3 regions of the Paenibacillus terreus genome follow, and region 1 is predicted to be linked to each of the others. Evidence: riboswitches for the same ligand, from Rfam matches in the RefSeq annotation. Region 1 holds a riboswitch; each other region holds the start of a gene.
The links. Region 1 has a riboswitch for glycine ahead of sdaAB (L-serine ammonia-lyase, iron-sulfur-dependent subunit beta). Riboswitches for the same ligand answer to the same signal wherever they lie in the genome.
Positions count from the first base shown of each region.

Region 1 (10,487 bases):
TGAAACCAGCGAAGTGCTGCTGAACCTAACCGTTGGCCAGCAGGTACAATTAACCGGAACGGCTACGTATGTGGACGGTACGGAGGGGGACGTAACGAAAAAAGGAGTATGGACCTCCGCCAGAATTCTGGTGGCCACGGCCAAAGACGGAGTGATCAAAGGCATCAGCAAAGGCAAAACCAACGTCACCCTGAAGTTTGCAGGCAAGACAGCAAAGATTGTTGTCAATGTGACAGAGAAATAATTGGGTTATGATTAGAAAGGCCGCTCCCGGTGAAACGGGACGGCCTTTTTTGCTGTACTGCACGATGGCGGGTATTGTACGCTGCCGAATCAAGAAGTGGGAACTAATTCTCATCCTTTACATCTGTCTTGCGGCTGCCAGCCAGCGCTTCTGTCATCCGCCGGCCTGTCGGGGTCTGGGCAAGGCCGCCTTTGGCGGTTTCCCGGTGCTGGACAGGCATGGCGCTGCCCACTTCAAGCATGACATCAATGACTTCATCCGAGGGAATGGCGCTGCGTACACCTGCCAACGCCATATCGGCTGCAGCCAGGGCCGTAACGGCCCCGAGCCCGTTGCGCACAATACAGGGGATCTCGACGAGACCGGCTACGGGATCGCAGATGAGGCCGAGCGTGTTTTTCAGGGCCAGACCGACAGCATGAACCGCCTGCTCGGGGGTGCCGCCGCGCAGCTCGACCATGGCGCCTGCAGCCATGCCGATAGCGGAGCCGATCTCGGCCTGGCAGCCTCCTTCGGCGCCGGAGATAAATGAGTTGTTGGCGATCACGTATCCGATGGCTCCCGCCGTGAAGAGACCGCGAACCATATGCTCATCCGTCCATCCGAATCTCTCCTGGGCGCTGATGAACACTCCTGGAATGACACCGCAGGAGCCGGCTGTTGGTGTAGCTACAATCCGGCCCATCGAGGCATTCACCTCGGAGACGGAAAGGGCGTAAGCCATAGCGAGCGCAGAGGCATCTCCTGAGCAGGTTTCTCCCGACCGGAGATAATCCGCCACCCGTTTGCCATCCCCGCCAGTTAAGCCGCTGCGCGACACGGTATTCTCCGTCTGACCGCGGCGCACGGCTTCTTTCATAACCCCATAGTAGTCAGCCATCTGGCTGACTACGTCCTGGACGGGAATGTCTGTTTCTCTGGATTGTTCTTCAATCATTAATGTGCTGATTGTTTTGGACTCCTGCCTGCAGATCTTGCTGATTTCGTGAAGATGACTGAAACGCATAGGTTTTTGCTCCTTTTAATATCGTCTATGGCTGCCGCCTGTTTTTGCTGCGGATATCAATATTTCTCACTTCATACATATGGGTTAGTGATTGCAGCTCTGTGATGACCTGTTCAGGGACAGCGCTGTCCGTCTCAATGGCGGTTAAAGCTTCACCATCACGCCCTTTGCGATCCACATGCATATAAGCGATATTCACCCCCGCCGCCCCGAGCGATGAGGTTACAGCTCCGAGCATGCCCGGCTTATCGGAATGAAGCAGGATCAGAGCGGGGAACTCACCCGTCAAATTGACACGGAACTCATTGAGCTGCTGCACATTTATATTTCCTCCGCCAATGGATGAACCGAGCAGCGTTCGCTTCTCGCTGCCACGCTGCAGCTCAAAACGGACGGTATTGGGGTGGGGAGCAGGAAGACCGCTGGTCGCAAACTCAAAGGTCATTCCGGCCTGCTCTGCCCACTGTTCGGCGTCCGGAATGCGGGCATCATCCGTGTCATAATCAAGCAGCCCACCCAGCAGGGCCAGATCGGTTCCATGCCCTTTGTAAGTATCCGCAAAAGAGCCGTACAGTGTCATTTTGGCATGCTCGGGCACCCCGCCAAGCCAGTGCCGGGCCATGCGGCCAAGACGCACGGCACCGGCCGTATGCGAGCTTGACGGGCCCGTCATGGCCGGGCCGATGATGGAGAAAACATCCTTGAAGCGCACTTATCCATTCCTCCTTAATATGGTGCAGTATTCATTAACTTAAGATCATAGAATTAATAAGATTTCAGAAAGATAAACTTCTTGGCATGAGCTTCTTGAAATCGCAAGAAAAACTACCGCTAAACGCAGTCTGTCTTCTGTGAATGTACATCGATAGACGTTTTTCCTACGAAATATGTAAGCGCAGAAAAAAGGACAGAACAAGGAAAAGTCCCCTTGTCTCTGTCCTTTGTACCTGAGAGTTTCTGACAGGCATGCCCCGTCTTACCCCTTTGGTGGCTAAAAAAACGCTCTCTCCAGAGCTGCGTCAGCTGGCGGTACATGTACCTGAGAGATTAACTGCCGGCCGGGTGCCGTGCAGCTTGCTCCTTCGGTGCCCTGTATCCTAAAAATCGATCAGGTCTCTCCCGTCAGCCTCATCCGCGGCGATATTCAATTCAATGCTTTAAATTAAGAGTAAAGGATAGCTGTAAGCGTGTCAATGCTTACTGGCCCATGACTAGCTCATGACTGCTCATTGGGTCCGTACTTCCAGCTTCCGGGCAATCAGAGACATGCTGTAGTTCACGGCAAAATACAGGAAAGCTGCAAACAGCAGGGCTGGAACAACGAACGACTGGTTCTGAGCGCCCGCAATCTGTGCGCTGTGTGTCAGCTCAGGCAGCGAGATGATGACCGCCAGCGAAGTATCCTTCATCAATGAAATGTACTGGCTGACCAGAGGCGGTATCATGCGCCGCAGCCCTTGCGGGAGAATGATATGCCATAGTGTCTGAATGTAATTCAAACCTGAAGACCGTGCGGCTTCAATCTGCCCTTTGTCGACCGATTTCAGGCCGCTGCGCACAACCTCGGCAATCATGGCCCCTTCGAAAATGGACAAGCCGATGATGGCGGACCATTTCAAATCGACATCAAATCCGAGCGGCTTCAGGACGAGGAACAGGAAATAAATGATGAGCAGTAAGGGCAGATTGCGAATCAGGTCAATAATGGTGGCAGCCGCCTGCGAAATAACAGGAATTCGGGTATAACGTAATATTCCGAATATGATGCCCGCAATCGTGCTGATAACGATGGACCAGATGCCGACTTCCAACGTAAGGAGGAAGCCCTGCAGTATAAATTTTACGTTAGGTCCGGAAAATAACCCTACAAAATCCATAACAAGCTTCCCTCCTTAAGATGTTTTGGCCAGCCGCTTTTCCAGGTACAGCATGATAAAGCTGAGTGGAAGGGTAACGACCAGATATAATAAAGCGGTGAACGCATAAACGCTGACAGGCAAGAATGTCTCCGAATTGATCCGGTCGGACATCAGCATCAAATCCGCGCCGGCAACGACAGCGAGAATGGATGAGTTCTTGAACAGATTGATGAACTGATTGCCCATGGCCGGCAGCGCAATCTTGATGGCCTGCGGCATAATGATATGGATCATCGTTTGATTGTACGTCAAGCCAGACGAACGCCCTGCTTCCATCTGGCCATTGGGCACCGTTTGAATGCCTGCCCGTATGGCTTCCGCTATATAAGCGGCAGTATAAATGGACAATCCAATCGTGCCTGAAGCAAAACCGTCAAGGTTGATGCCGAGGGGGGGAAGGCCCAAATAGAAGATATAGACCGTAATCAACAGCGGAATATTCCGGAAGATTTCCACATAAACGGTCCCAAGCCAATTCAGCGGTTTGAAGGGTGCTATCCGGAAAATGGCAATCAAGGCTCCAAGCAGAAAGCTTGCCACAAGAGCAATCAAGCTGACCTTGATGGTGTTCAGGAAACCTTCCAAGTACAGGTCCCAATAATTGAACAGGACATTAACGTCAAAAGTTAGCATGTGCGGATCACACCTCCGTTAACGGATGGCAAGAAAGAAGGAGCTCGCTGCTGCGGCTCCTTCCGCCATTCTCTTATTCAGGTTTAACGCCAAGCCATTGCTCGTATAGTTTGTCGTATTCGCCGCTTGATTTCAGGTCAGTCAGCGTTTCATTTACCGCCTGCAGCAAATCGGTGGAGCCCTTCTTGACTGCGATGCCGTATGGTTCGTCAGTGAAGTTGCCGCCGACCAGCTGGAAGTTCGGGTCCTGCTGCTGCATGCCAAGCAGAATTGCGTTGTCTGTGGTCAGAGCGTCGCCTTTATTGGCTTTGAGCGCGTTGAAGGCGTCCTGATAATTTTCAAATTCAAGTACTTCGGTATCCGGGGCCTTTTCCCTGATATTTTTTACGGAGGTGGAGCCTTTGACGGCCAGGACGGTTGTACCTTTAGTCAAAGAATCTACGCCGGTAATGGGGCTGCCTTTCGGAACGAGCAGGGACTGGCCTGCTTCAAAATATACGTCACTGAAGTCTACCTGCTGTTTGCGTTCTTCCGTAATAGTCATGGTAGCGACGATCATGTCGATGTCACCGTTTTGCAGAAGCGGAATACGGGTCTTCGAAGTAACTTCCTTCAGTTCAATTTTGGATTCGTCACCGAAAATATGCTTTGCGACTTGTTTTGCGATATCCACGTCGAAGCCTTCGATTTCACCGGTGCTTGTGTTTTTCAGGCCGAACAGCTTCGTGTCGCTCTTAACGCCGACAACGAGCTTGCCGCGTGCCTTGATAGCCTCCAGCGCACTTTCCGCTTTCCCGCCGGACTCACCGGAAGAACCGGTAGTTGTGTCGGATGAACCATTGTTGCCGCATGCGGCGAGTACCAGAGCGAAAGAGAGGGCAAGCAGTAAAAGTGCATTCCATTTCAAAGCTTTTTTCATGAACATGAACCCCTTTCAAGCTTATATATTTAGTGGTTGATCAAACGGCTAAGGAACGTGCGTGCGCGTTCTTCACGCGGCTCGGCAAAAAACTCGGCCGGTGTGCTGTCTTCCAGGATTTGACCCTGATCCATGAAAATGACCCGGTCGGCAACCTCGCGGGCAAAGCCCATTTCATGGGTTACAATAACCATTGTCATACCGTCATGGGCAAGAGAGCGCATGACATCAAGCACTTCGCCAATCGTCTCGGGGTCGAGAGCTGACGTCGGCTCATCAAATAGCATAACCTTGGGCTTCATGGCAAGCCCCCTTGCGATGGCGACACGCTGCTGCTGCCCCCCGGACAACTGGGATGGGTAGCTCTGTGCCTTGTCTTCAATGCCGACCCGCTTCAAATAAGTCATGGCTGTTGCGGTGGCCTCCGATTTGGATACCCCCAGCACCTTGGTCGGAGCAAGTACGATGTTATCGATCACCCGCTTATGCGGATAAAGATTAAAGTGCTGGAACACCATTCCGATGTTGCGGCGGAATTTGTTGATGTCCACTTTCTTGTCATGAAGAGCCACTCCGTCGACAAACAGCTCGCCGCCGGAGATCGTCTCCAGACGGTTCATGCAGCGGAGCAGCGTGCTTTTGCCGGAACCGGAAGGACCGATAATAACAACAACTTGGCCCTCTTCGATCGTCAGGTTAATGTCTTTTAGGACTTGAAAGCTGCCGTAATGTTTGTTGACGTTCCGAAACTGAATCAGAACGAGCCCCCCTTTATCTGTGTTAAGCTCCAGGTTCAGTAGTTAGTGTCTATGCGCCTCATATTAATAATATGTTTGTAAAATAAACCCATTTTTGTTATGTGAGCTAATAGAACACATAGATAATAGTTAATTAATGATACAATGATATTATGGGGAATTCAAGAATTTTCTGTGAAGAAAGATAACACAAGATCAAGATATGGAAGCATAAGCATATAGTAAAGGGAGTATAGTATTCCACGACTGCCGCGTGACAAATGCATGTAAGTGTTTTACAGTAGAGGAAGCGTTTCAGTTTGAATAAGGCTATATTTTAATAAAGGAAGGTAATTATTATGAGTAAACCTATTTCCCCGCTGGTGGCGGCATTACATATGGAACCGCATCCTGAAGGCGGATGGTACAAGGAAATGTGGAAGGCCAATTTCCAAATTCCGAAACCGGTGCTGCCGGATGCGTATTCCGGTCCCCGCTTTGCGGCGTCCTCCACGTATTTCCTGCTCCATCCCGGTGAATTTTCCGAGTGGCATGTAGTGCACTCCGATGAGCTCTGGCTGTATCACAGCGGGAGCCCCATTGAGCTGAAGCTGGGCGGCAGCGGCGAAGAGCCTGGCGAGGAAACGGTCATTATTGTAGGTGCTGACGTAGAGAAGGGAGAATCCCCGCAGGCGCTTGTTCCGGGAGGCGTATGGCAGACAGCCCGTCCGCTCGGCGATGAGCCTGTGCTCGTTACTTGCGTGGTGGCCCCGGGTTTCCATTTTGATGATTTCAAGCTGTATTCCCGTCCGCAGGAATGACATATTAATCTGAATTGGAGTTAAGAAAAAGGGACTGACGCATGGTCTGGGGACTGGCGGAAAGTCCCTTTTTTGCCATGAACCGAAACTTCTTGCTGCAGAAGTTGGTTGATAATGAAGGCTGCAGTTTGGGATTTTTGCCGTACGATGATAATATGGTGCCAAAGGGTATTTTCAGTTATAGGGGCACTATTTGGAGGATAGATCATGGCAAAACCGAAACAGAAAAGACAGACGAAAAAAGCGGCCACCTGGTCGCTTGTCATAATGGGGGCGGGATTTGCGGCATCCCTTCCATTTCAGCAGTACGGCGCTGTGCGCCTGCTGGCAGGTGCATTCGAGGCCGGAATGGTTGGCGGTCTGGCGGACTGGTTCGCCGTTACGGCGCTGTTCCGCCATCCGCTGGGCATTCCGATTCCGCATACGGCGCTGCTTCCCAAGAACCGGAGCAAGCTGACAGATGCGCTGGTGAGCACGGTGGAGAATAATCTTTTGAATAAAGAAAGCATCGCGGCCAAAATCAGGGATATTCAGCTGGCCGAAATGCTGCTGAACGGGGCGGAGCAGGCGCTTGCATCCCCAAAAGCGGCGGAGGCCATCGATACGCTGGCGAAACGGCTCGTCAGCCGACTGCCGTTGGACAGTATGGCTCCTGTCATTACAGAGGAAATCCGCAGGCAGATTACATACCTGGATGCGGGCGCACTGCTCGAATCGCTGGCCAAGCAGACATTTGAACATGGTTATGATCAGAAGGCGCTGGATTATGCGCTCGAGCAGGCGGAATCTTGGCTGGTGAAGCCAGAGTCCGTCATGACACTGGGAACGATGGGGATGCAGGCCATTTCGGGCTTGCAGCTAAGCGGGCTGATGCAGTTCGCGGTCAATGCGTTTCTTGGCTACCTTAATGAGGAGCGCATGGGGGAAATGATCCGCCAGTTTCTGCTGGCAAGAGTATATGAACTGCAGATGGAGCATCATCCACGACGGGATGCCCTGCTGACAGGCTTGCAGGGACAGATTGAGAAGCTGGCGTCGGACAGCGCGGTTCATACCAGACTGAATGATTGGAAAAATGAACAAGCCGCCTCCTGGAAGGGGGAAGAAATGGTGCTGGGCAAGCTGGAAGAGCTGCGCAGCCGCCTGCTGGCCTATATGGAAGACGGGACTTATGTACAGACGCATATCCTTCCGCTGTGTGCGCGGCTGCTTGAGGATCTTCACAAGGACGAGGAGCTGCTCGATCAGGTAAACGAGCAGATTATCTCGGCCATTACCGGACTGGTGGAGAGGAACCACAGCCGGATCGGCGATCTGGTCAGAGAAAATGTGGAGAAGATGGATAATGCCACACTGATTGCGCTTATGGAAGACAAGCTGGGACAGGATCTGCAGTGGATTCGTATCAACGGGGCGCTGACCGGCTTTTTGATCGGTATCGTGCTTACGGGAATTCGCATGCTTGTAGAGTAGAATGAGCGACTCTCCTTTTGTCCGTTCTGAGGCGCTCCAAAAACGAATCGTTCCTGCAATAGCTGTTGCCCCCGAATTTCCGTGATTATATTCTTAATCGGATGAAATTCGGGGACAAAGGCGAACGCTGCCGCTTATCCGGAATCGCTTCGTTCTTTCCGCTGCTGTGTGCATATCCCTCTGCCTTAACAAGAAAAGGAATCGCCCATTGGTGATTTTGGTTAGATAAAAGTCAAAGAACCTCAAATCTCACTATTAAGTGGGAAACGAGGTCCTTTTTTCATCCAGATATAACACTAAGTGGGCTTATGAAATCATAAATTGACTTATGGGTCAGCCCCTAAGTATTTCGCTGTATGTGTATATCTCTGCTATCGCCGGTTCCTTAATACACGGAGAAGGGCCGCAATGGATAATACAAGGGCAGCAATACTGATCACAAGCGTGGCGGTTTGCACTCCGGAAGAGGCTGGTGCCGCTTCTGCTGCGGGAGCTGCTTGTGAGGAAGCAGCGCTGTTGTCAGCACCAGTCTGCTCTCCTTCATTGGTACCGGCTGAACCAGGTGCACCATCATGTCCTGTTTTGGCATCGCTATCCCCGCTTTGCTTCTCCGCTGCTGTGGGCTCCGCCGTCACGGTCGTCACGGAATGAGGAAGGTCGGACCCTTCGTCGCCTGTCCATTCAACGATGCTTCCGTCCTTATAATACTGGAAGGCATCCCAGGCAACCTTTGTTTCCGCGGACGGATTTACGGCCACAAAGCTGAAGCGCTGGTACTGGCCAGCCAGGATCCCATCCCCTTCAGCGGTCCAGGTCACGGTTTTGACGTTCCCGGCGTCATCGGCTGTTGTGCTGACCTTCCAGCCTGGTACCGGTTCATATTGCTTGAACTCCACGCCCTCCGGAATTTTTAGGGCTACTTTCGTGGTAGCCACATCCTTTTCGACAGGCACCTTGATCGTATAGGTTTCCCAGGCCTCCGGCTGCGAGACGGAAGGGGAGACAGTGACATGCGCGCTGGCAATGCCGGCGAACAGCAGCACCCCCGCTACGGCTGTGGAAAAAACCGAGGATAATTTCATAAACTTCTTTTTGAATGGCCGATAGTGCATATTCATCAGTTTAATTCTCCTTTTAAAATTCAAATTTAAGGCTGCTGCCCTGAAGTTTGAGAAGATACTGCCGGCTCTTCAGGGGTCGTGTTACGGACCGGCAACAGGAAGCTCAAAATCCGCATCGATGGAATCGAGGGAGCCGGTCAGCGCATGCACCCGCACGGTCCAGGTGCCTGAGGCCGCCAGCAGCTCACTGGCCTTGAAAGGCTGGGCGGCCTGGCCGGGAATGACGATTTCCTGGCTTTGTCCGCCGCCGGCCTCAGGGGTCAGCGTCAGCGTTACCTGCTGAATGCCGGCAACAGGCTCTCCGCCCTTATCGCGGAACCAGACCTGGAAGCTGTTGCTTCCTACTCTGGCCGGATCAACAGCCAGCTCGACCGTATAGCTGCCGGCAGCGGCTGTCTGCCGGAAGGGGCCGCCTTCCGCACCGGTCTCTGCCTCCACTGTCGGGGACAGATGGGTGAGCAGTGCGGCCAGCAGCAGCACGAGGATACCTACGGAGAGCTCCCAGCGGCCGGCAGCTCCGTTCTGTTCGTGACCGGCCGGCCGGCGGACAAGCCGGAACTGGTAAGCGGCGAAGGCAAGCATGACGATGAGCAGTGCTGTTTTGCCCAGCAGCGTATAGCCATAGCCCGTTGTAACAAGCGCGTCAAGCGAAGGCAGGTACATCAGAGCGGTATAGATGCCTGTCGCGAGCAGGGCTGCCGCTGCCGTCATGCCCCACCCGGCAAAGCGCCGCATCGTCTCGTTCCGGATGCGCCCGCTCTCCGCGGCGGGAAGCTGCCGCGTGGCCGACGGCAAGTACAGGATCATGGCAGCGATCGCGCCAATCCAGAAGGATGCAGCCACCAGATGAACGAAGTCGGCGGTGATGGTCAAAGCCGGGATTGGGGCCGCCGCCGCATGGCCTGTGAAGGCTTTAGCCAGCATGACGCCGAGGATCAGGATGACCGCTGCATGGGACCACAACAGCCGCTTGCGCTCAGGCTGGCTATAGTCAAAAACGTACAGCAGCAGTACGCTGAGCAGCAGCAGGATCATGACCTGGACAAACCAGACCTTGCCTGCAGTTGTGAACTGAAGGGCTTCGCCGATTAACGCCGGGGAAAAGGCGCGGGCTACTGGCACCCCGGCATCCCAGGAGACCTGCAAGGGCAGGCTGACCAAGACCGCCGCAGCGGTTATGGCAAAGCCAGTCCAGATCAGCGCCTGCAAGCGAGCCACCCCCGCCTTCAACCAGGGATTGTCGCTCTCGTTATGGCTGCGCCACACGTAAAGCCGGAAGCACAGCAGCCCGAACAATAGGGACAAACCCGCATAGAGCAGCCAGCGTACGGCAACAAGATCAGGGCGGGCCAGGGGAGAGGGGGCGGCAGCTCCGGTTCCGCTCGGCATCTCACCCGCAGTGCCGATCTGGAAAGGAATAACCCCTTGAATAGGGTGTCCGTCGGCGGACAGCACTCGCCAGGTTATGGTATAAACGCCGTCCGGTATACTGGACTTCAAGCTGGCTGTAACCACCGCAGCATCGCCTGGGGACAGCGCTGCGTCTCCTGTATCCACTCTTGAGCCGTCAGTGCCCCTCACCTGTACGGACAGAAATGCGGGCTGCAACTGCTC
Region 1 covers NZ_JBHIRX010000019.1:110,680-121,166, reverse strand. The annotation lists gene ACE5KN_RS25815 (Ig-like domain-containing protein) at 1-244, shown strand, start outside; gene sdaAA (L-serine ammonia-lyase, iron-sulfur-dependent, subunit alpha) at 348-1,250, opposite strand; gene sdaAB (L-serine ammonia-lyase, iron-sulfur-dependent subunit beta) at 1,276-1,962, opposite strand; glycine riboswitch at 2,268-2,382, opposite strand; gene ACE5KN_RS25800 (amino acid ABC transporter permease) at 2,477-3,127, opposite strand; gene ACE5KN_RS25795 (amino acid ABC transporter permease) at 3,143-3,802, opposite strand; gene ACE5KN_RS25790 (ABC transporter substrate-binding protein) at 3,876-4,721, opposite strand; gene ACE5KN_RS25785 (amino acid ABC transporter ATP-binding protein) at 4,751-5,479, opposite strand; gene ACE5KN_RS25780 (cupin domain-containing protein) at 5,818-6,279, shown strand; gene ACE5KN_RS25775 (DUF445 domain-containing protein) at 6,487-7,752, shown strand; gene ACE5KN_RS25770 (YcnI family copper-binding membrane protein) at 8,124-8,870, opposite strand; gene ACE5KN_RS25765 (copper resistance CopC/CopD family protein) at 8,955-10,487, opposite strand, start outside.

Region 2 (10,487 bases), on a different contig from region 1:
GCGCCGACTTGGTGCAGCGTCGACCTTCGCGACGGCAATCAGGCGTTAATCGTTCCGATGAATCTGGAGGAAAAGCTGGAATACTTCAAATTGCTTGTAGACATCGGATTCAAGGAGATCGAAGTTGGATTTCCCGCAGCATCGGAAACGGAGTTCGCCTTTTTGCGCACATTGATCGAGCAGGATTTGATTCCGGATGATGTCACGATCCAGGTGCTGACCCAATCGAGAGAGCACATCATCCGCAAAACGTTCGAATCGCTGAAGGGCGCGAAAAAGGCTGTCGTCCATCTGTACAACTCGACCTCTGTGGCGCAGCGGGAGCAGGTATTCCGCAAATCCAAACAGGAGATTATCGACATCGCTTTGAGCGGCGCCAGGCTGTTGAAGCAGTGCGCGGAGGAGACGGAAGGGAACTTCCAATTCCAGTATTCGCCGGAAAGCTTTACAGGCACAGAAATTGAATTTGCGCTGGATATCTGCAACAGCGTGCTCGACATATGGCAGCCGACGGCGGAGAACCCCGTCATCATCAACCTTCCTGCAACGGTATCCATGTCGATGCCTCACGTTTATGCCAGCCAGATCGAGTACATGAGCGAGCACCTGAATTTCCGGGAGCATGTGATTTTGTCGCTCCATCCGCACAACGACAGAGGAACAGGTGTGGCGGACGCGGAGCTGGGGATGCTGGCCGGAGCGCAGCGCGTCGAGGGCACTTTGTTCGGAAACGGGGAAAGAACAGGCAACGTAGACATTGTAACGCTGGCTCTGAACATGTACTCTCACGGGGTAGACCCGAAGCTGAATTTTGAGAACATCCCTGCGATCATCTCCGTATATGAACGACTGACGAAAATGAGAGTGAGCGAAAGACATCCTTACGGAGGTGAGCTGGTATTCACTGCGTTCTCCGGTTCCCATCAGGATGCCATTGCTAAAGGAATGAACTGGCGCGAGGAAAAGGACCCTCAGCACTGGTCGGTCCCTTATCTGCTGATTGATCCCAAGGACATCGGCAGGGAGTATGAAGGCGATATTATCCGCATTAACAGCCAGTCCGGCAAAGGCGGTATCGGATATGTGCTGCAGTTGAAGTACGGACTTGATCTCCCGGCGAAAATGCGTGAAAATTTCGGATACTTCGTTAAAAACGTATCGGATCAGCAGCAAAAGGAACTGATGCCTGATGAAATATACGATATTTTCGTGAAGGAATACGTGAATATCCAAACACCTGTGGAGTTTATCAAATACCGCGCTACAGACCATGAAGATTTCCAAACCATTGTCACGATTCGGACCGGCAATGAAGTCAAGGAGATTACAGGAACCGGAAACGGGAGACTGGATGCGATCAGCAATGCGCTGCAAACCGATCTTGGACTGAATTATACCGATTTGATCTATAAAGAACATGCTCTGGAAACCGGCTCGAAATCACAGGCTGTCTCTTATATCGGCATCACGGCTCCGGGCGGCAGCGTATATTGGGGCTGCGGCATTGACGTTGATATTATGACCTCATCTGTGAAAGCTCTGTTCAGTGCTGTGAATCAATTTAGCCGCAATACCCAGGTATAGGTATGGTCTTCAGAGATTGGATCAGATCATGACAATCATCTATTAATAAAGTAACAGCGGACCCTTCTGCAGCATGCAAAAGGGTCTTTTGCTGTTGGTGGCAAAAGAGTCAATGTTAAAGCCTATTGTGTGGTTTTTTTAGTTATCTTATGATTTTATTTTAATATTTGTTTAGAGGGAATATACTATAATAATAGAATCGATCTAAATTATCGAATTTGTCGGATTAAAAAGGAGAAGATTTGTGAGCTTATCCGTATGGTACGATCTCTCTTTGTTCCTCCTGTTATTTGCATTATTCGTATATGTGTTTGTTACTGTTACAATAACCGATATGCGTAAAGTATACCTTTTGTTCCATTTCCTGATGATGCTTTGGCCGCTGTGCCAATTTGCTACGGGTGTTACGCGTGACGGGCATTTACAGCTGTTATATGTAACCCTGTCTTTTGTCGCGCTCTCGATGCTGGGGAGTGGGTGGCTTCTTCTAACAGCCTTTCTTACTGGAAATGCCAGTAAATTGGGAAGAAAGAGATTACTCTTGCTGTCTATCCCCGCTGTTGTTGCAGCAGTCGGCGTGGTCATGAATCCGTTTAGCCTGTTCGTAAAACCGCTGGAAGGCGGGTACATACATAGAGAATACGGTCCATGGTTTTGGGTTGTGATCGTCATTTTATTATGCTATTTTTTTGCTTCGCTCTCTTTTTTATTTCGGGCATTCCATTCTTGCAGAACGATATTAACCATCAAAAAACAAGTTAAAATCACGCTCTGGGGAATCTTCGTGCTGGCCACTTTTGCATTAACGGACCTGCTTCTTAATGTGGTCTTAAGGGAGTGGCTCCCGATCGTTCCGGGGTTAACCTCGGCGGGCATTTTTATTTCCGGTTTATTTTTTGTGTATGTCATCAAAAGATACAATGTTCTGGATATTGTCTCCATCGCTCATGAAGATGTGATCAATACAATTCCATATGGAATTATGGTAGTTGACGAGAACGAATCCATTATTGAAGTCAACAAAGCCTTACGGTTATTTGTGGATGTGAATGTGGGCGACTATTTTGATATGGAGAAGTTTCTGGGGTCTGTTCGAATAGTGGGCAGCAGCCGGAGGTTCCTTGATCATTACAAGTATAAACATAATATATTATCTCAAATTGAAATTATCGTAGAGCAGGATACCTTGAGTCATTTTATATTGCAAGCTTCTCCGATCGTTGACTCTTACCGTATGCAGATCGGCCGTATTCTTATGTTTCAGGATATATCGCAAGAGCGTTATCTTGTTAAGGAACTGAATCGGCAGAATGAAATCCTGCGGGAACGCAATCATTCTCTTGACAGCATTCGCAACGAATTATCCATAGCCAATCAAAAACTTAAGGAAATGGCGCTTACGGACAGCTTGACAAATTGCTACAATCGCCATTATCTAACCGAACAGCTGACTCAACAGATTAAAGCCGATATTCAGGAGAGGACTCCATTTTCACTAATCCTGTTTGATGTTGATTTCTTTAAGGCCATTAATGACCGCTTTGGACATGTCATAGGGGACGAAGTCCTTTATCGTACTGCCCAGACGGTCAAACAAGCTCTTCGCAGTACGGATATTCTAATCCGTTACGGCGGAGAGGAATTCATTATCTATTTTCCGGATACAGACCACCGGTTAGCTGAACAATTAGCGGAACAAGTGAGATTATTGGTGGAGACAACTCACATCTTGGTGGGACATGAAAAAGAGCCTGTTTCCGTTACCCTCAGTGTGGGGGGATTATCTGTTGAAAATTTTGATATTGACCATATACCGGACAATCTTGAAGGGTACGTAATGGGACTCCTTTCTGAAGCAGACAAGGCGCTTTATCAAGCCAAGAGCAATGGACGCAACCGGATTGAGTTTGCTGAATATCAAAAATAGAATTTACCACTGTTGACATTTTATTTAACTGGAATTAATATTGAAAAAAGCATTTCGCAACAAGCAAGCACATAAAATTTTATATAAGCAGGCTATGATTGCTATGGATCGTACTATAGCAGGAGCAGCTTCTGGAGAGACCGCGGGAATTCCGCGGCGCCGAAGGGTTCACAATCTCAGGCAAAAGGACAGAAGAGTATTAAGTAATCTATTTGTTATGCTGATTTCTTAGAATAACAAAGCTTATTTATTATTCTTATGACCATGAGATTGGAGCGCGTCCAATCTCTTTTTTTATTTGTTAAACTCATTTGACGTTAGGAGGGGCCGTTTTGGCACAACAAGAATTAAAAAGAAATTTGAAAAATCGGCATGTTCAGCTCATTGCCATTGGCGGCACCATTGGTACCGGATTATTTTTAGGATCAGGCAAAGCGATACAGCTGGCAGGGCCATCCATTGTTTTTGCATATTTCATCGTGGGAATCGCCGTTTTTTTTGTGATGAGAGCGCTGGGAGAGCTTCTGCTGTCCAAAGCGGGGTATCAGTCTTTTACAGACATTACGGAAGATTATCTTGGGCCGAGGGCAGCATTTGTAACCGGATGGACTTATTGGTTTTGTTGGATCATGATCGCTATGGCCGACATTATTGCCGTTGGGATATACGTGCAGTATTGGTTTGATATTCCCCAATGGATACCTGTGATCATTTGCCTGATCATTTTATTGGGACTCAATTTATTAACTGTTAAAAGCTTTGGAGAATTGGAGTTTTGGTTTGCTTTAATCAAGGTCGTGACGATTCTCGCGTTGATTGCCATCGGCATTATATTGCTGGTGGTGGGATTTAAAACAAATACAGGAGAGGTTACATTAAAAAATATTTGGGGATATGGAGGAATATTTCCAAACGGGATTTCAGGCTTCCTGCTTTCCTTTCAAATGGTTGTGTTTGCCTATGTCGGTGTCGAAGTGGTGGGTGTATCGGCGGCGGAAACATCCAATCCGGAAAAAAATATCCCATCAGCCATTAATAAAATTCCTTTAAGAATTTTATTTTTCTACATTGGCGCATTGCTTGCCTTGTTATGCATTAACCCATGGACGGGGCTGAGCGCGGCAGAAAGTCCTTTTGTTAAAACGTTTAGTTTGGTGGGGATTCCCGTTGCCGCAGGAATTATTAACTTCGTCGTATTAACTTCGGCCGCTTCCGGATGTAACAGCGGAATGTTTTCAACAAGCCGGATTCTATATAATTTAGGCAGGAATAACCAGGGGCCATCCAATTTAGCCAAATTGAATAAAAATCATGTACCAAGCAATGCATTATTCATATCCACATTGGTCGTTTCCGTGGGAGCTCTTTTAAGCAAGCTGATTCCGGAGCAAGCCTTTGGCATCGTGACAACCATTAGCGCCATTTGTTTTATTTGGGTTTGGGGTGTCATTCTTATTTGCCATATCAAGTACAAGAAGACACAGCCGCAATTACATGAACAATCCAAATTCAAAGCACCGTTTACGCCGTTCATTAATTATGCTGTCCTGACGTTGTTTGCTTTAATTCTGATTGTTATGCTCTTTGCTGATGAGACACGTCCGGCGTTATTGTTGACACCGCTCTGGTTTATTCTATTATTTGCTGTGTATGCAAGCAGAAGAAGGAATAAAGCAACAAAATAAAAATCGGCAATTACTGGACGTCTGGCATCCGGCTATTCCAATATGTTAACGTGACCTGATGTGTAAAAGGCACCCGAGTTGGGTGTCTTTATTCATTAACCCGGCATACGCAACGTACCTTTGCAGGAACAGACCTGCCGGTTGTTGAATATATCCGAAATCGCGTTGTTGAAACTTAAGCTTATTTCAGGAACGCCTTGGCCGCAGGAGGAGAACAACATGAAGACAATCACTGTGCAAAGTCTTACGGAAAAGTTCCATTTGGAAGTGCTTGCGGGAGCCAGCCGCATGGACCGTGTGATTACCCGTCCCCGGGCGCATAGACCTGGGCTAGAGTTTGTGGGTTACTTTGATTTTTTTCCCATGGAGCGGGTGCAAGTGCTTGGCCGTAAGGAAGTTAACTATTTATTGACATTAACCTTAGAAGAACGCAAATTGCATATCGGAAACATCGTCAAATATCATCCGCCATGCTTCATTGTGACATCAGGGCAGCAGGAAATCCCCTATCTTACCTTGTTCTGCGATCAGGAGGGGATTCCGCTGCTGCGGACAAAGGAGACGACAACGGAGTTTATCGCCAAGCTGGACAGCTACCTGGTCAAGGCACTTGCTCCGGAGATATCGATCCATGGGGTATGTGTGAATGTATCGGGCATTGGCATCCTGCTCCGCGGCAAATCCGGGATCGGTAAAAGCGAAACCGCTCACACGCTCATCAGAAGGGGCCATCGGCTCGTTGCAGACGATATTGTGGTGCTTAAGAAGCTGGGACCAACAACTTTGCTCGGGACACATAACGAAACCACCCGCGAATTCCTCTCGCTGCGCAGTATCGGCCTGATTAATGTCGTACGCCAATACGGGCGCAGGGCCTTTCAGGACGAGACGCGAATTGTGCTCGACATTGAACTGGCTTCATGGCGGGAGAATTCTCTGAACAATGAGCTGGAACTGGAACCTCAGTTCACGGAATACCTTGGCATCAAAATTCCCCATATCGAAGTCCAGCTTCAACCGGGACGTGACGTAGCAGGTCTGATCGAGGCGGCCGCCAACAACTGGTACCTCAAACAGCACGGCTACAGTGCCGCTGAGGAGTTCATGCAGCGGATCGACAACAAAATGCAGTAAAGGAGAACTGCTCCATGAATGAAAGAAAACCTTCATACTACCTGGAACAAATTGAGAAGATGGAGCTCGAACTGACCCAATTGAATGCGAGTCGCTCTCTGGTTCCTGTCGAAAGACAGCTCGAAGTTCTCCGTGTCGGCAATTCTATTCTGCTGCGGGATCGGACCGATCCGGCATCAATGTATTATAACCGGATCAAAGGATTTGGGCTGCCGGATCTTCCGGATTTGGATAAGCTGCTGAGCTATTATCAGGTATCTCCATGTTTTGATATGACCCCGGACCATATGACGGCGGAGGTTGCCCGTTCACTAAGCGACAGAGGGTTTATTCCCGTCGAGCAGCTTGTCTTTATGTATGTGAATCTCCTAAAGGAAAAAACTGAATCGGCTCAGAACTTCCACATCGAGCGGGTAACGGAGCATACAGCAGAAGAGTTTATTCGATGGATTGAGCTTTCAAAAAAGGGTGTGCAGTTTACACAGGAAATGATCGCACGGTCGAAATCCTATCTTTACAGTCCCAGCTTCCTGAATTATATGCTCCGGATAGACGGGGAGCCTGCAGCCATGGGATCTCTCTTTCTTCATGGCGAGGAGGGATATATCGCGAATGATTATACGTTCGAAGCATATCGAGGCAGGGGATGCCAAGGGGCGTTATTGCGGCAAAGACTTTCCGATGCTGCGTCTCTTGGTGTAAAAACCGTTTATACCGATGTGGAATTCGGTTCGACCAGCCATGGCAATATGGTAAAGGCAGGATTCAAGACGGCGTTCCTTAATACATTTTGGATGAAGAAGTAGAATCTGGTTATATTTTCCGTGAGAGTGGATGTTGACGCTTTCATAATCGTGATATATAATTCAATCAAACGAATAAACCCATTAGACATGTGACTGGTAATGCAGGCAGGATCTAAGATGACAAATGTTTTATTTGTCGTTTTAGGTCCTTTTTTATTTGCAAAAAAGTCTGCCCCTTTCACAAATTTGCGAAAGAAAGGAGCGTTGGACATGGATTACAACAAGACAGCCTCGGAAGTTCTGAGGTATGTGGGCGGCAAGGAAAACATTGCCCATTTGGAGCATTGCTCGACAAGATTGCGGTTTTCTTTAGTCGATAACAGTAAAGCCGATGTCAAGCGGCTCGAAAGTATTCCCGGAGTGATCGCTGTAAAAATGACCGGTCAGTGCCAGGTCGTTATCGGGAATGAAGTTGTTGAAGTTTATGATGCAGTCAATCATCTGCTGGGCTCGCCGAACCCGAACCCGGATTTGGACACGGAATCCGCTGCGGCATCCACCGCTAAACCGAAAGAGAAGAAGAAAGTGGGCAGCGTTATTTTGGACTTTATCGTGGGTGTGTTTCAGCCGCTGATTCCGGCCATTGCCGGCGCCGGGATGTTAAAGTCGCTGCTGCTGCTGCTCGGTTTAATGAATGTTCTCGACCCGGAAGGCCACACGTATAAAATCCTGGTGCAAATTAGCGACGCGGCTCTGTACTTTCTTCCATTATTAGTGGCCGTCACCACTGCCAACAAACTGAAAGTAAATACGTTGGTGGCCCTGGCTGCCGTCGGCGCTTTGCTTCTGCCGAACATGACGGCCATGCTTGGGGAAGGCGCCCAGTTGTTCGGCCTTCAGATCAAAAGCATCGCCTATGCCTATCAGGTCTTTCCGGCGATTCTGACCGTGTTGCTCTATGCTCAAATGGAGAAATGGTTCACGCGAATATCACCGAAAGTAATCCGGATCTTTTTTGTCCCGATGATGTCGTTGCTCATTACCGTTCCGGTTTCGTTGTTAATTCTGGGACCACTCGGTTATACGCTCGGCGAAGGGTTCTCATTCATCATCTTAACCTTGTTCGATAAGGTGGGGTGGATTGCCGTAGCGCTCTTGGCCGCCGTCTTGCCGCTGATGGTATCCGTCGGCATGCACAAAGCGCTCATTCCTTACGCTCTCTCCGCGATTGGAAGCACCGGCAAGGAATTGCTCTATATGCCCGCTTCGCTTGCCCACAATATCGCTGAAAGCGGCGCCTGCTTCGCCGTTGCGGTGCGGACCAAGGATAAAGCGCTGAGAGCCACAGCTCTCTCCGCCGGCATTTCCGCCTTGTTCGGCATTACGGAGCCGGCCTTGTACGGGGTCACTCTGCAAAATAAAAAAGTGCTCGGCAGCGTCATGGTCAGTTCTCTGATTGGCGGGGCGTTTACCGGTATTGTCGGCTTGCAGGCATTTGTGCTGGTCGGCCCTGGGCTAGCCAGTCTATCCATGTTTATCTCGGAAGAGCTGCCGCGAAATATCATCAATGCCATCATCGCGCTGATCATCTCTTTCGTTGTTGCCTTTGCATTGGCCTTTGTTCTCGGCAAGGACAATAAGGCCAAAGTGGAAGAGCGCCAATCCGCTGACCAACCCAATACGGCGAGGGAGTTCAAAAGTCCGGTGATTGGGGAAATGATTCCCTTATCTGAAGTGAAGGATGAGGTCTTTTCCACTAAGGCGATGGGGGATGGAATTGCGGTCATTCCCGCCAAAGGTGAATTATACGCACCTGTAGATGGTAAGATTGAGATGGTTTTCGGCAAAAACCATGCCATTGCCATGAGTACGGCGAACGGCATCGAAATGCTGTTCCATGTAGGAATCGATACCGTCAGATTGCGGGGCCAATATTTTGAACCCCAGGTTAAGGCCGGGGATGAGGTCAAAGCCGGCGATTTATTGCTGAAGTTCGATCTTGAGAAGATTATTGAGGAAGGCTATGATCCGGTAACCATCGCAATCGTGACCAATAAAGACAAATACGCGGTAAAGGTTGCGGATGTAAAACAGGTGAATCAACAGGATACTTTGATGTTTGTAACCGCGATAGGAAATTAAACCAAGGGGGAGAATAGAAATGAGCAAAGGATTTCCGAAGAACTTTTTATGGGGCGGCGCTATTGCCGCCAATCAGGCGGAAGGCGCTTGGAACGTGGATGGGAAAGGTCCGTCCGTAGCAGACATAGCCATGTATAGACCGCATTTAAATGTTGAGGATTACGAAGCGCACCATGTTGTTACCACCGAAATGATCGAACGGGCGATGCAAGATCCGGACGTCCAGAAATATCCCAAACGCAGAGGGATCGATTTTTATCATCGGTATAAGGAGGATTTGGCCCTGTTTGCCGAAATGGGCTTCAAGGCGCTGCGCGTCTCCATTGCCTGGAGCCGGATTTTTCCGACCGGGGAAGAGAACGAGCCTAATGAATTGGGGCTGAAGTTTTACGACGGCTTGTTCACGGAAATGAGACGGCTTGGCATTGAACCGATTGTCACGCTTTCCCACTATGAAATGCCGCTTGCTTTGAGCGTCAAATACAATGGCTGGGCAGAAAGAAAAGTCATCGATTATTTTGTGAAATTCAGCAATGTCTGCTTCACGCGTTATAAGGACCTGGTGAAATATTGGCTGACCTTCAACGAAATCGACAGCATCATCCGCCATCCTTTCACAACCGCGGGCATTGTCCCGGATCGTTGTCCGGAGGGCAAGGTGGAAGAAGTCATTTATCAGGCGCTTCATCACCAGTTTGTCGCCTCGGCCTTGGTGACGGCGGATTGCCACCGCATCATTCCGGGCAGCCAGGTAGGCTGCATGCTGACGATGCTGACGACCTATCCGAATACATGCCACCCCAAAGATGTGGAGATTACGCTGATGAAGAATCTGCACACTTATTTTTACGCGGATGTGCAGGTATTTGGAGAATACCCGCCACTGATCGAAACCATGCTCGAGCAGAAAAATATTAAGCTGCAAATGGAACCGGGAGATAGGGAGATTTTACGGAAGCACACGGTCGATTTTGTTTCTTTCAGCTACTATATGTCGTTAACCGAGTCCGCCAAAGAGGGGCTGGAGCGAACGTCGGGCAACACGATCACAGGCGTGAAAAATCCTTATTTGCCCGTAACGGATTGGGGATGGCAGATCGACCCGGTGGGCCTGAAAATTTCCTTAATTGAGTTATACGACCGCTATAAAAAACCGCTGCTCATTGTGGAAAATGGCATGGGCGCCGTGGACCAGGTGGAAAGCGACGGTTCCATCCATGATGACTACCGGATCAAATATTTTAGGGACCACTTTAAACAAATGAAGGA
Region 2 covers NZ_JBHIRX010000010.1:102,379-112,865, reverse strand. The annotation lists gene leuA (2-isopropylmalate synthase) at 1-1,584, shown strand, start outside; gene ACE5KN_RS18420 (histidine kinase N-terminal 7TM domain-containing diguanylate cyclase) at 1,829-3,511, shown strand; glycine riboswitch at 3,633-3,713, shown strand; gene ACE5KN_RS18415 (amino acid permease) at 3,844-5,196, shown strand; gene hprK (HPr(Ser) kinase/phosphatase) at 5,416-6,330, shown strand; gene ACE5KN_RS18405 (GNAT family N-acetyltransferase) at 6,345-7,136, shown strand; gene ACE5KN_RS18400 (beta-glucoside-specific PTS transporter subunit IIABC) at 7,347-9,218, shown strand; gene ACE5KN_RS18395 (glycoside hydrolase family 1 protein) at 9,238-10,487, shown strand, end outside.
Region 2: another riboswitch for glycine. It lies ahead of ACE5KN_RS18415 (amino acid permease); the one in region 1 lies ahead of sdaAB (L-serine ammonia-lyase, iron-sulfur-dependent subunit beta).

Region 3 (10,487 bases), on a different contig from region 1:
GTGGGTTGATTCGAGGATGAAAAAGAATATAACACTACTAGGCTAATCATGAACAAAAGGATATTTCTTTTTGCTGTAATTTACCCTAGTACACACCAAAAAATATGTTGATATTTTCATAAGGAAGATAATATATTGGGTAGTGTACCAAATACATAAGGAGTTTTTACTAATGCCGCATTTTTTGGAGGTCAGCGGAAAATGAAAACAACGAAAATATTATCTGTGTTCACCGTAATACTAGCGTTAATATTGGGAACTTCCAGCACGGCTCTTGCATCATTAGACCATCCAGAAGTGTATGTGAATAATGAGAAAATAGATAAGATCACTAGAGGTGGAGCATTTGAGGCTAGAGTTTCTCCAATAGGAATTACCTATGTGCCTTTTAGACCTATCTTTGAAAAATTCAATATGAACGTATACTGGGACCAAGAAACAAAATCGGTTACTGCATCGGGCACGGATATGACATTGTGTTAACCCAAGATTCTTACTATGCGCTTGTATATGAAGAAGGAGCCCAGGTCACAGGCCTTGGGCTCCTTTTTTCATGAAGCTCTTGGTAAACATTAACTACAGGCGCAGTTCAAAACAGGCTTGCGTGCAGCGGTCGTTTCATCCAGGCGTGTGACCGTTGTGGTGTAAGGGGCGTTCAGCACCAGCTCTGGGTTTTCCTCGGCCTCCTTGGCAATGCGGATCATCGTATCGATAAAGCCGTCCAGCGTTTCTTTACTTTCCGTTTCGGTCGGCTCGATCATGATGCATTCCTCCACATTCAGCGGGAAGTACACGGTTGGCGGATGGTAGCCGAAATCGAGCAGCCGTTTGGCGACGTCCAGGGTGCGGACGCCGAATTTTTTCAGGCCGCGGCCGGACATGACAAATTCATGCTTGCAGACGCCCAGATACGGAACCTCGAAGTAAGGAGCCAGGCGGTGCATCATATAGTTGGCGTTAAGCACGGCGCATTCTGAAACGGCGCGTAGGCCGTCCGGTCCGTAGGTGCGGATATACGCATAGGCACGGACGAGAATGCCGAAGTTGCCGTAGTATGCTTTGACGCGGCCGATGGAATGGGCCTGCTCCGTATCCCATGTGTACGTTCCGTCCTCGTTTTTGACGACAAGAGGTTTTGGCAGAAACGGAACGAGCAGCTGCTTGACGCCGACCGGACCGGCTCCCGGGCCGCCTCCGCCGTGCGGGGTACTCATCGTTTTGTGCAAATTCAGGTGCACGACATCAAAGCCCATGTCCCCTGGACGGGTAATGCCCATAATAGCGTTGGAGTTGGCTCCGTCGTAATAGAGCAGCCCGCCGGCTTCGTGCACAATCTCCGCAATCTCCGTGATTTGCTCTTCGAACAGTCCAAGGGTATTCGGATTCGTCAGCATAAGAGCGGCAGTGTCGCTGCCAACGGCGGAGCGCAGGGCATCCAGATCCACAAGTCCCTTGGAGGTCGAAGGAATCGTGATCGTCTCGAATCCCGCAACCGTGGCGCTCGCCGGATTGGTTCCGTGCGAGGAGTCGGGCACAATCACTTTGGTGCGCTGCTCGCCGCGGCTTTCGTGATAAGCGCGGATCATCATCAGGCCGGTCCATTCCCCGTGGGCTCCGGCAGCAGGCTGCAGTGTGACGGCGTCCATGCCCGTCAGCCCGGCCAAATCATTTTGCAGCGTATACAGCAGCTCAAGTGCGCCTTGAATGCTTTCCTCTGGCTGATAAGGATGGATTTTCGCGAAGCCGGAATAACGTGCGACATCTTCATTGACTTTCGGATTGTATTTCATTGTACAGGAGCCAAGTGGATAAAATCCGTTATCTACGCCGAAGTTGCGGCGGGACAGCTCTGTATAATGACGGATGACGTCAACCTCGTAGACCTCTGGCAGTGCGGCAGGCTCGCTGCGCAGCAGCTCGGACGGAATGAGCTCGTCAGCGGGACGGCGCGGCACATCACATTCGGGCAGTGAATACGCGACACGTCCCGGACGGCTAAGTTCAAAAATCAGCGGCATATCATGTTCGGATTGAGTCATAGCAATTCCTCCAGCACCGATGTGAATTGGTCAATCTCTTCCTTGGTTCTTTGCTCCGTTACGGCGATCAGCATATGGTTTTTGTACTCTTCGTAGTCTCTGCCGAGATCGTAACCGCCGATAAAACCGGCGTCCAGCAGACGTGACTGCAGGGACGGCATATCAGTATTCTGCGGCAGGACGAGCACGAACTCATTAAAGGTCGGGGAAGTAAACGCCGTCTTTACTCCAGGCAGGGAGGTGAGTCGTTCAAGGGCGTATCGGCTTTTATGCAAATTCAATTCCGCCACCTCTTTCATGCCGTTTCTGCCCATAACGGACATATATACAGATGCAGAGAGGGCAAGCAGCGCCTGGTTGGAGCAGATGTTGGATGTCGCCTTCTCGCGGCGGATATGCTGCTCGCGTGCTTGCAGAGTAAGAACAAAGCCGCGCTTGCCGTTGCGGTCCTTTGTTTGGCCGACGATTCTTCCGGGGATGCGGCGCATATGCTCCTGCGATACGGCAAAATAACCGCAGGTTGGCCCGCCGAGCGATGAGGAGATGCCAAGTGGCTGTGCGTCTCCCACCACGATATCGGCTCCGAGCTTGCCCGGCGCTTCAAGCAATCCGAGTGAAAGCGGATTGGAGCTGACCACCAGCAGACCCTTCTGGGCATGGATTAAATCTGCCATTGGACGAAGATTTTCAATGGAGCCAAAGAAATTCGGATTCTGCACGAGCACGGCTGCGGTATCCTCTGTTACTGCAGCAGCGAGCGCCTCGGGATCGGTAACGCCGTTTGTGCAGCCTACTTCAACAACCTCCAGGTTAAGGCCATGTGCGTAAGTGTTCAGCACCTGCCGGGCTTCAGGGTGGACGGCGCGGGATACGACAAGGCGCTTGCGGCGCGTGGCGGCGGCTGCCAGATTGCCGGCTTCAGCGAGAGCGGTGGCCCCGTCATACATACTGGCATTGGCTACCGCCATGCCGGTAAGCTCGCATATATAGGACTGGAATTCAAAAATGGCCTGCAGCTCTCCTTGGCTTACTTCCGGCTGATAAGGGGTGTAGGCCGTATAAAATTCCGAGCGGGAAATAACATGATTGATGACGGACGGAATGTGATGATCATAAATGCCTGCACCCAGAAAGCTGGCGTGGGTTTCACTGCTGGCATTCCTGCCGGCCAGCGCCGACATATGACGGGTCAGGGCCCGTTCATCCAGCCTGGAAGAAACGGGGAGCTCGCCCCGGAAGCGAATTTTTTCGGGAATATCCTTGAACAGGTCCTCAATACTGTCGGCACCCACAGTGCGAAGCATTTCGGCGCGATCCTGCTCGGTCATCGGTAAGTATCTGTGCTGATTCATTGGCTGCGCTCCTCTCAATATCCGTAATGTTCCGGTTATCTCTATTTTGTTCGTTTGTAGAACGGTGCCTTGATAACCTCTGCTTTGAGGCGTTTGCCCCGGATTTCCACCTCAACCTGTGTGCCTAACTGGGCAAAACGGCTGTCAATCAGCGCAAGCCCCAGATTCCGCTTCAGGGTAGGGGACTGCGTGCCTGTTGTCACTTCGCCAATCTGCTCCGATTCCGCGAATACCGGGTAATGAGAACGCGGAATGCCGCGGTCCACCATTTCCAAGCCAACGAGCTTGCGGGAGGGACCTTGCTCCTTCTGGGCAAGCAGTGCTTCCTGTCCGATAAACGCCCCTTTATCCAGCTTGACGAAAAAACCCAGTCCCGCCTCCAGTGGGGAGATCGTCGGAGACAGCTCCTGGCCGTACAGCGGCAGCTTCGCTTCAAAGCGCAGCGTATCCCGTGCACCCAGACCGGCGGGAACCAGTCCGTGAGCTTCCCCCGCTTTCATCAGTCCCTGCCAAATCAGCGGGGCATCCTCAGCGCGGCAGTAAATTTCGAAGCCGTCTTCCCCTGTGTATCCCGTGCGGGATATAAGGGCGGAAGAAGCCCCGAATAAGCTGGCATGTTGAACAAAACGGAAGGGGCCGAGTGAAGTGACATCGCTGTCTACGGCACCGGAAAGGATCTCTGCTGCTGCAGGACCCTGAAGGGCAAGCAGCGCAGTTTGATCCGATACATTTTCCATTTGCACATCGGCGGGCTTATGCTGCAGCAGCCATTCCCAATCCTTTTCGATATTGGAAGCATTCACGACGAGCATGTAGGAATGGCGGCCGCGCTTGTAGACAAGCAGGTCGTCCACGACTCCTCCATCGGGATAACACATCAGCGTGTACTGTGCCTGGCCGTCTTCCAGCCTGGACACGTCGTTGGTGGTTACACGCTGCAGAAAGCTTTCTGCTTCAGCCCCTGTAACGTTGAACTCGCCCATATGGGAGACATCGAACAGTCCGGCGCGTTCGCGTACAGCCTCGTGCTCCTTTTGAATGCCGCTGAACTGGACAGGCAGCTCCCAGCCGCCAAAATCAATGCAGCGCACGCCGGGATTCCCGGCATACAGCGGGTACAGCGGTGTTCTTTTCAATGCGGTCAACACAATTCACCTCGCAAAAGAGTTGGCACAGCTTATGAAAAAGCAAAAAAGGACAGGCCAAAGAACGGTGCATGGCTTCCCAGCCATTCCATTCTTCAGCTCTGTCCTTGATACCTGAGAGTTACCCTGTTGGTTCACAGGTTTCCCCTTGGGTGACCCGCTGCCGCGGATTCTCTCCAGAGTTGCGTCCGGTAAAGGTCCTTTTGCCTGAGAGATTCACCGCTTGCCGGCTTACTCCTTCGGCGTTACCCGCTGATTCCACGGTTGCAAGACACGCATGAGTCTGGCTTCATCCTCCATGCGGCCACCCCGCCCGAGCTTGTTACAGATGCGCCTTGACGCATCATTTTCCCGGAATATCGGTAATCTCTCCCTATACGTTCATCCGCTATTCAATCTATATCCATTAATACGCGATCACCGGGCATATGTCAATAAATTTGTCATATTTTAAGATGGATAACAAAATGTAAGCCATTACCCTTCCTTTAGTGCTTTAATCCGGAAAAAAAGAAATGGTTTTTTGTAAGCAATATTGACATTTGAAACTTGCTTGGCTTAATCTTACGTTGAAAACAAGAAGGTGCAGGAGCTGCTAAGCGAACAATCTTTTCATGGTGGGAAATTCCAATGGAAATGGAGCGGTATACATGAGCGAAGTTAAAGAAAACTATTTGTACAGCGAAGAGCATGAGTGGGTGAAAATCACGGAAGAAGGAACCTTGCTGGTCGGCATCTCCGATTTTGCGCAGCACCAGCTTGGCGACATTGTGTTTGTCGAGCTGCCAGAGGAAGGCGGCACTTTGGAAGCAGGCGCAAGCGTGGGTACGATCGAATCTGTCAAAACGGTGTCCGATCTGTATGCTCCAGTAAGCGGCACAGTGTTTAAAGTGAACGGGGCGCTGCAGGATTCGCCGGAGCTCGTCAACAGTTCGCCGTACGAGGATGGCTGGATGCTTGAAATCCAGGTGGATGGCGACGTTAATGATGCAGTAAGCAAACTGCTGAGTGCAGAAGCGTATAGCCGGCTTGTGGAAGAGGCTTAATGAAGCATTCACTCTAAAATAGGATATTTGTCCTATTTACTGCGTTTTTTTTCGAAAAACGACATAAAGTGTATGCAAGCGTATATTCGTTTTTGCAAGCATATTGATAAGCATGGCAGCCTGATATCTCATGTGAGATACAGCGGCCATGCTTTTTGCCGTTTGGTCAACAACATTGGAACCAAGACATAATGTTCAGGGAAATTGCGGTTAATACCGGCGAAGTTCGTTTATATTAAGGTATGACTATATGAATCGCATTTAGAGCATACTATTCTTCCCCCGAGAATCTTAAATTTAAATTTTGTCATCAACGTTCATGACGAAACTGCATTTTCATTTTATTGATGGAGATACCGTTTTCAATTAGGATGAAGGTAAGCAAAAGGATATGAGGCCTTTTACCTAAGGATTTGACAAAATCAGAAAAAGCGACAAATTCCTATATTTCGTATCGAATTTTGACGAATCCTTAACCTGAAGGTTTCAATACATTGAGGAGGTTTTCAACATGAGTTCAGTGGACGCTAAGTCCGGAAGCGGCGGAGGCCTGCGCGTTGGAGTGCAGAAATTCGGACGCTTCCTGAGCGGCATGGTTATGCCGAACATGGGCGCATTTATCGCCTGGGGCTTGATTACGGCCCTCTTTATTCCAACAGGATGGATTCCAAACGAAAATTTTGCCACGCTTGTTGATCCGATGATCAAGTATCTGCTGCCGCTGTTAATTGGTTACACAGGTGGTACAATGGTACATGGACAGCGTGGTGGTGTGGTCGGCGCGATTATGACGATCGGTGTCATTGTCGGCGCAGACATTCCGATGTTCCTTGGCGCCATGGCCGCAGGTCCGTTCGCGGCATGGGTAATCAAGCAGTTTGACAAAGCGGTTGAAGGCAAAATCAAATCCGGCTTCGAGATGCTGGTCAACAACTTCTCCGCAGGCATTATCGGTGCCATTCTTGCCCTGCTTGCACATACGATCATTGGTCCGGTAATCGAAGTGATCAGTAAAGTGTTGTCGTCAGGAGTTCAGTTCCTGATGGATGCAGGCTTGCTCCCGCTCGTCAACATCATCATTGAGCCAGGTAAAGTATTGTTCCTGAACAACGCCATTAACCATGGCATCCTGACACCAATTGCAACAGAGCAAGCTTCGCAAATGGGCAAATCGATTTTGTTCATGCTGGAGTCTAATCCGGGACCTGGTCTTGGCATTCTGCTTGCATACTGCTTCCTGGGCCGCGGTTCGGCTAAAGCATCTGCTCCAGGTGCAGCGATCATTCACTTCTTTGGCGGTATTCATGAGATTTACTTCCCGTACATTCTGATGAGACCGATTCTGATCCTGGCCGCAATGGCCGGTGGTGTTGCAGGTACGTTTACATTTATGATTACAGGCGCAGGTCTGGTAGCAGCTCCTTCGCCAGGCAGTATCTTTGCTTACTTTATCATGACGCCAAAAGGCGGTTACCTGCCGATGCTGGCCGGTGTTGTTGTAGCGGCAGTTGTCTCTTTCGTCATTGCTGCAATTCTGCTGAAGACAGGCAAACAGACAGATGAAAACCTGGAAGATGCATCTGAGCGTATGAAAGAAATGAAAAACCAAGGCAAAACAGGTAATGCAGCTGTAGCAGCCGATAACCGTGAAGCGGATCGTGCGGCAGAAGTGGCTTCCAACAATGTCGTTAAAACGGATGTTAATAAAATCGTATTCTCTTGTGACGCAGGTATGGGATCAAGCGCCATGGGCGCATCCATTCTCCGCAAGAAAATGAAGCAGGCCGGCGTGGATGTGGTCGTAACGAACACCGCAATCAGCGAAATTCCGCAGGATGCCGACATCGTAATCACACAGAAAACGCTGACTGACCGTGCTAAAACGGTTGCGCCGAATGCGGAGCATATTTCCATCGACAACTTCCTGAAGAGCCCTGAATATGAGGAGCTTGTGGAACGCCTGAAAAAATAATTCGTAGAGGTAGTTCAAAAAGTCATCTTTTGATCACGAAGGAAGTCAGGAAGCGGATTCGACATCGAATCTTGAATTCAGCCGGGACTTCCGGGGCTCACGTACCCTAAGTACGCTCCGCTCCTCAGTCCCTAGCTTCATTCAACCTTCTCGGTGCTGAAAACCTGACTTTTTGAACACTGACTTGAAATGCCTTTCAGTAAAGTTTTTCGGGTCATACGCACAGGCAGTTCAAGAGCGAAATCGGGAGGACGGTACGATGAATATTACCAAACGACAAAGCGAAATTCTTGAATTCCTGCTGCAGCAGACCAGAGAGGTGACTGCGGGCGACATTGCCGCCCGCATCAATGTCAGCACGAGAACCGTTTTGCGCGAGCTGAGTGCGGTAGAGAAATGGCTGGAGCCCCATGGGGTCAGGCTGGAAAAAAAAACCGGGATCGGAATCCATTTGGATGCCGATCCCTCTCGGCTTTTCCAGCTTCGCCAGCAGCTTTTTCGCTCGGAGTCGGTAGAGTATTCAGCAGAAGAGCGAAAGATTTACAGCTTATGCATGCTGCTGGATGACAGGGAGCCGATCAAGCTGATGTCGCTGGCGGCTGATTTGAAGGTAACAGTTGCTACCGTCAGCCATGATCTTGACGAGCTGCAATCCTGGATTGAGAAGCATGGGCTTACCCTTGTGCGCAGGCGCGGATACGGTGTGCAGATTACAGGCAGGGAAACGGACATCAGGCGGGCCATATCAGAGCTGGGATTGGAGCATTTGGATGAATCCGACTTGTTCGGAAAGGATTCGACCAGACACTCATCCCATGCCATGGATAAGCTGATGGAGCTCATCGGCAGAGATGTGATGCTGACGGTAGAGAACGCCTTGTGGCAGCCGAATGAAAAATGGCTGGAAAACATGGTCGAGAGCAAATATATGGAACTGCTGATTCAGCTTTCTGTCGCCATCGCCCGCATCCGGCGGGGCTTTGCGGTCGAGCAGCCGGAATCGGAGCTGATCCTGGGGGCCAATGAAGAAGAGGCTAAAGTTCGGGCAGCTATGGTGGAGCGAATATGCGCTGAATTGTCCGTTGCGTTGTCCCTTCAGTTCCCTGAACAGGAGAAAAAATATTTCAGACATCTGTTCCGTTCCGCCGAGGATCGCTCGACAAGGCTGCTGCCGCTGGATGATCTGGTGCTGCTGGAAATTGTGAATGAACTGATCCGCCGAGTGGAGGAGAACGCAGGGGTGCATTTTGGAGAGGATCGCCTCCTGCGTGAAGGACTGATTGCCCATGTCGAGCCTGTCATTAAACGACTGAAAGAAGGAAATGACATTCGCAATCCGCTGCTGCAGCAGATCCGCAAGGACTATGCCGAGCTGTTCGAGGCGGTCAAGGAGGCCGCGTCGGGAATGACCGAGCTGAATGTGCCTGATGAAGAAGTGGGCTTTCTGGTCATGCACTTCGGGGCTTCCATCGAGCGGCTGCGCCAGCTGCAGCGGGAGGTGCGCGCCATTGTGGTATGTACCAGCGGAATAGGCTCTTCGCGGCTGCTGGCTACACGGCTTGCGAAGGAGCTTCCGCAAATCAAGATCGTGGACCGGGCGTCATGGTTCGAAGCGGCCCGCATTCCCAAGGAGGATTACGATCTGGTCATTTCGACCGTTGATCTGCCCCTTGAGAAGGATCGTTATCTGAAAATCAGTCCACTGCTGACGCAGGAGGAGAGTGACCGCCTGCGTCATTTTATCCAGAACATAACACTCAAGAAGGTAAGCGGCAGGCAAGGGCAGACTGTGGAACCGAACCAAGGATTGGGGTGGCTGGTCGGGCTCAAGGACAGTCTGCAGGAGATTGTGCGGATCGTGCAGAATTTTCATGTCTACCCGTTGGATAACCGGGGAATGGATATGAATGAAGTTTTATACGCCATGTGCATTTCCGAGGTCGGGCGGGGAACCGTGCATGACCCGGAAGCAGTAGCAGAGCTTCTGGCCGAAAGAGAGCAGCAAGGCAGTCAGGTGATTCCGGATACACAGCTGGCCTTGTTCCACACACGCAGCAGACACATCCGCACGCCTTCGCTTTCGCTGTACAGGCTGAGCGAACCGTTGGAGTTGGAAGGAGCACAGGAAGCGGTAAATGAGTTGCTGTTAATGCTGGGGCCGCGCGAGCTGTCCAAGGAGAGCCTGGAGGTGCTCAGCGAAATCAGCGCATTGCTGCTTCAAGGAGAAATGATTACGCTGCTGGAGCACGGAAGCCGGGATGAAATCACCAGCTATATAGCGGATGAACTGGCCGACTTTTTCCGCAGCAAACTAGAGACAGGGAGGACCATACAATGAGCATCATGTCCACAGACAAAGTTAAAATGAACGCAACAGCGAGTGACAAATACGAGGCAATCCGCATGGCGGGCCAGATTCTGCTGGATGCCGGCCACATTACGGAAGCGTACATTGACAAGATGGTCGAGCGTGAAGAAATCGTATCCACCTATGTAGGCAATGGATTGGCGATTCCGCACGGAACAAAAGAATCCAAGGAGTTTATCAACTCTACAGGCATCTCCATTATCCAATTCCCGCAGGGTGTGGATTTTAACGGAGAGAAAGCATATATGGTTATCGGCATCGCAGCACAGGGAGGGGAGCACATGGAAATTCTGACCGGGATTGCCGTGGTATGCTCCGAGGAAGAGAACATGGACAAACTGCGCAACGCCACAAGCGCACAGGAAATTATCGATCTGTTTGAAAGCGAGATGGAACTATGAGAGCGGTCCACTTCGGAGCAGGCAACATCGGACGCGGATTTATCGGATTGCTGCTGTCGCGTGCCGGATATGAAGTGATTTTCTCTGATGTCAACGACACACTTGTGTCCGAGCTGCGCAGCCGCAACCAGTACACTGTGGAATTGGCCAATGATGCCAAGGAC
Region 3 covers NZ_JBHIRX010000024.1:4,702-15,188, reverse strand. The annotation lists gene ACE5KN_RS27825 (stalk domain-containing protein) at 202-483, shown strand; gene gcvPB (aminomethyl-transferring glycine dehydrogenase subunit GcvPB) at 573-2,039, opposite strand; gene gcvPA (aminomethyl-transferring glycine dehydrogenase subunit GcvPA) at 2,036-3,391, opposite strand; gene gcvT (glycine cleavage system aminomethyltransferase GcvT) at 3,433-4,536, opposite strand; glycine riboswitch at 4,628-4,721, opposite strand; glycine riboswitch at 4,722-4,835, opposite strand; gene gcvH (glycine cleavage system protein GcvH) at 5,187-5,582, shown strand; gene ACE5KN_RS27800 (PTS mannitol transporter subunit IIBC) at 6,094-7,554, shown strand; gene ACE5KN_RS27795 (BglG family transcription antiterminator) at 7,814-9,892, shown strand; gene ACE5KN_RS27790 (PTS mannitol transporter subunit IIA) at 9,889-10,323, shown strand; gene ACE5KN_RS27785 (mannitol-1-phosphate 5-dehydrogenase) at 10,320-10,487, shown strand, end outside.
Region 3: another riboswitch for glycine. It lies ahead of gcvT (glycine cleavage system aminomethyltransferase GcvT); the one in region 1 lies ahead of sdaAB (L-serine ammonia-lyase, iron-sulfur-dependent subunit beta).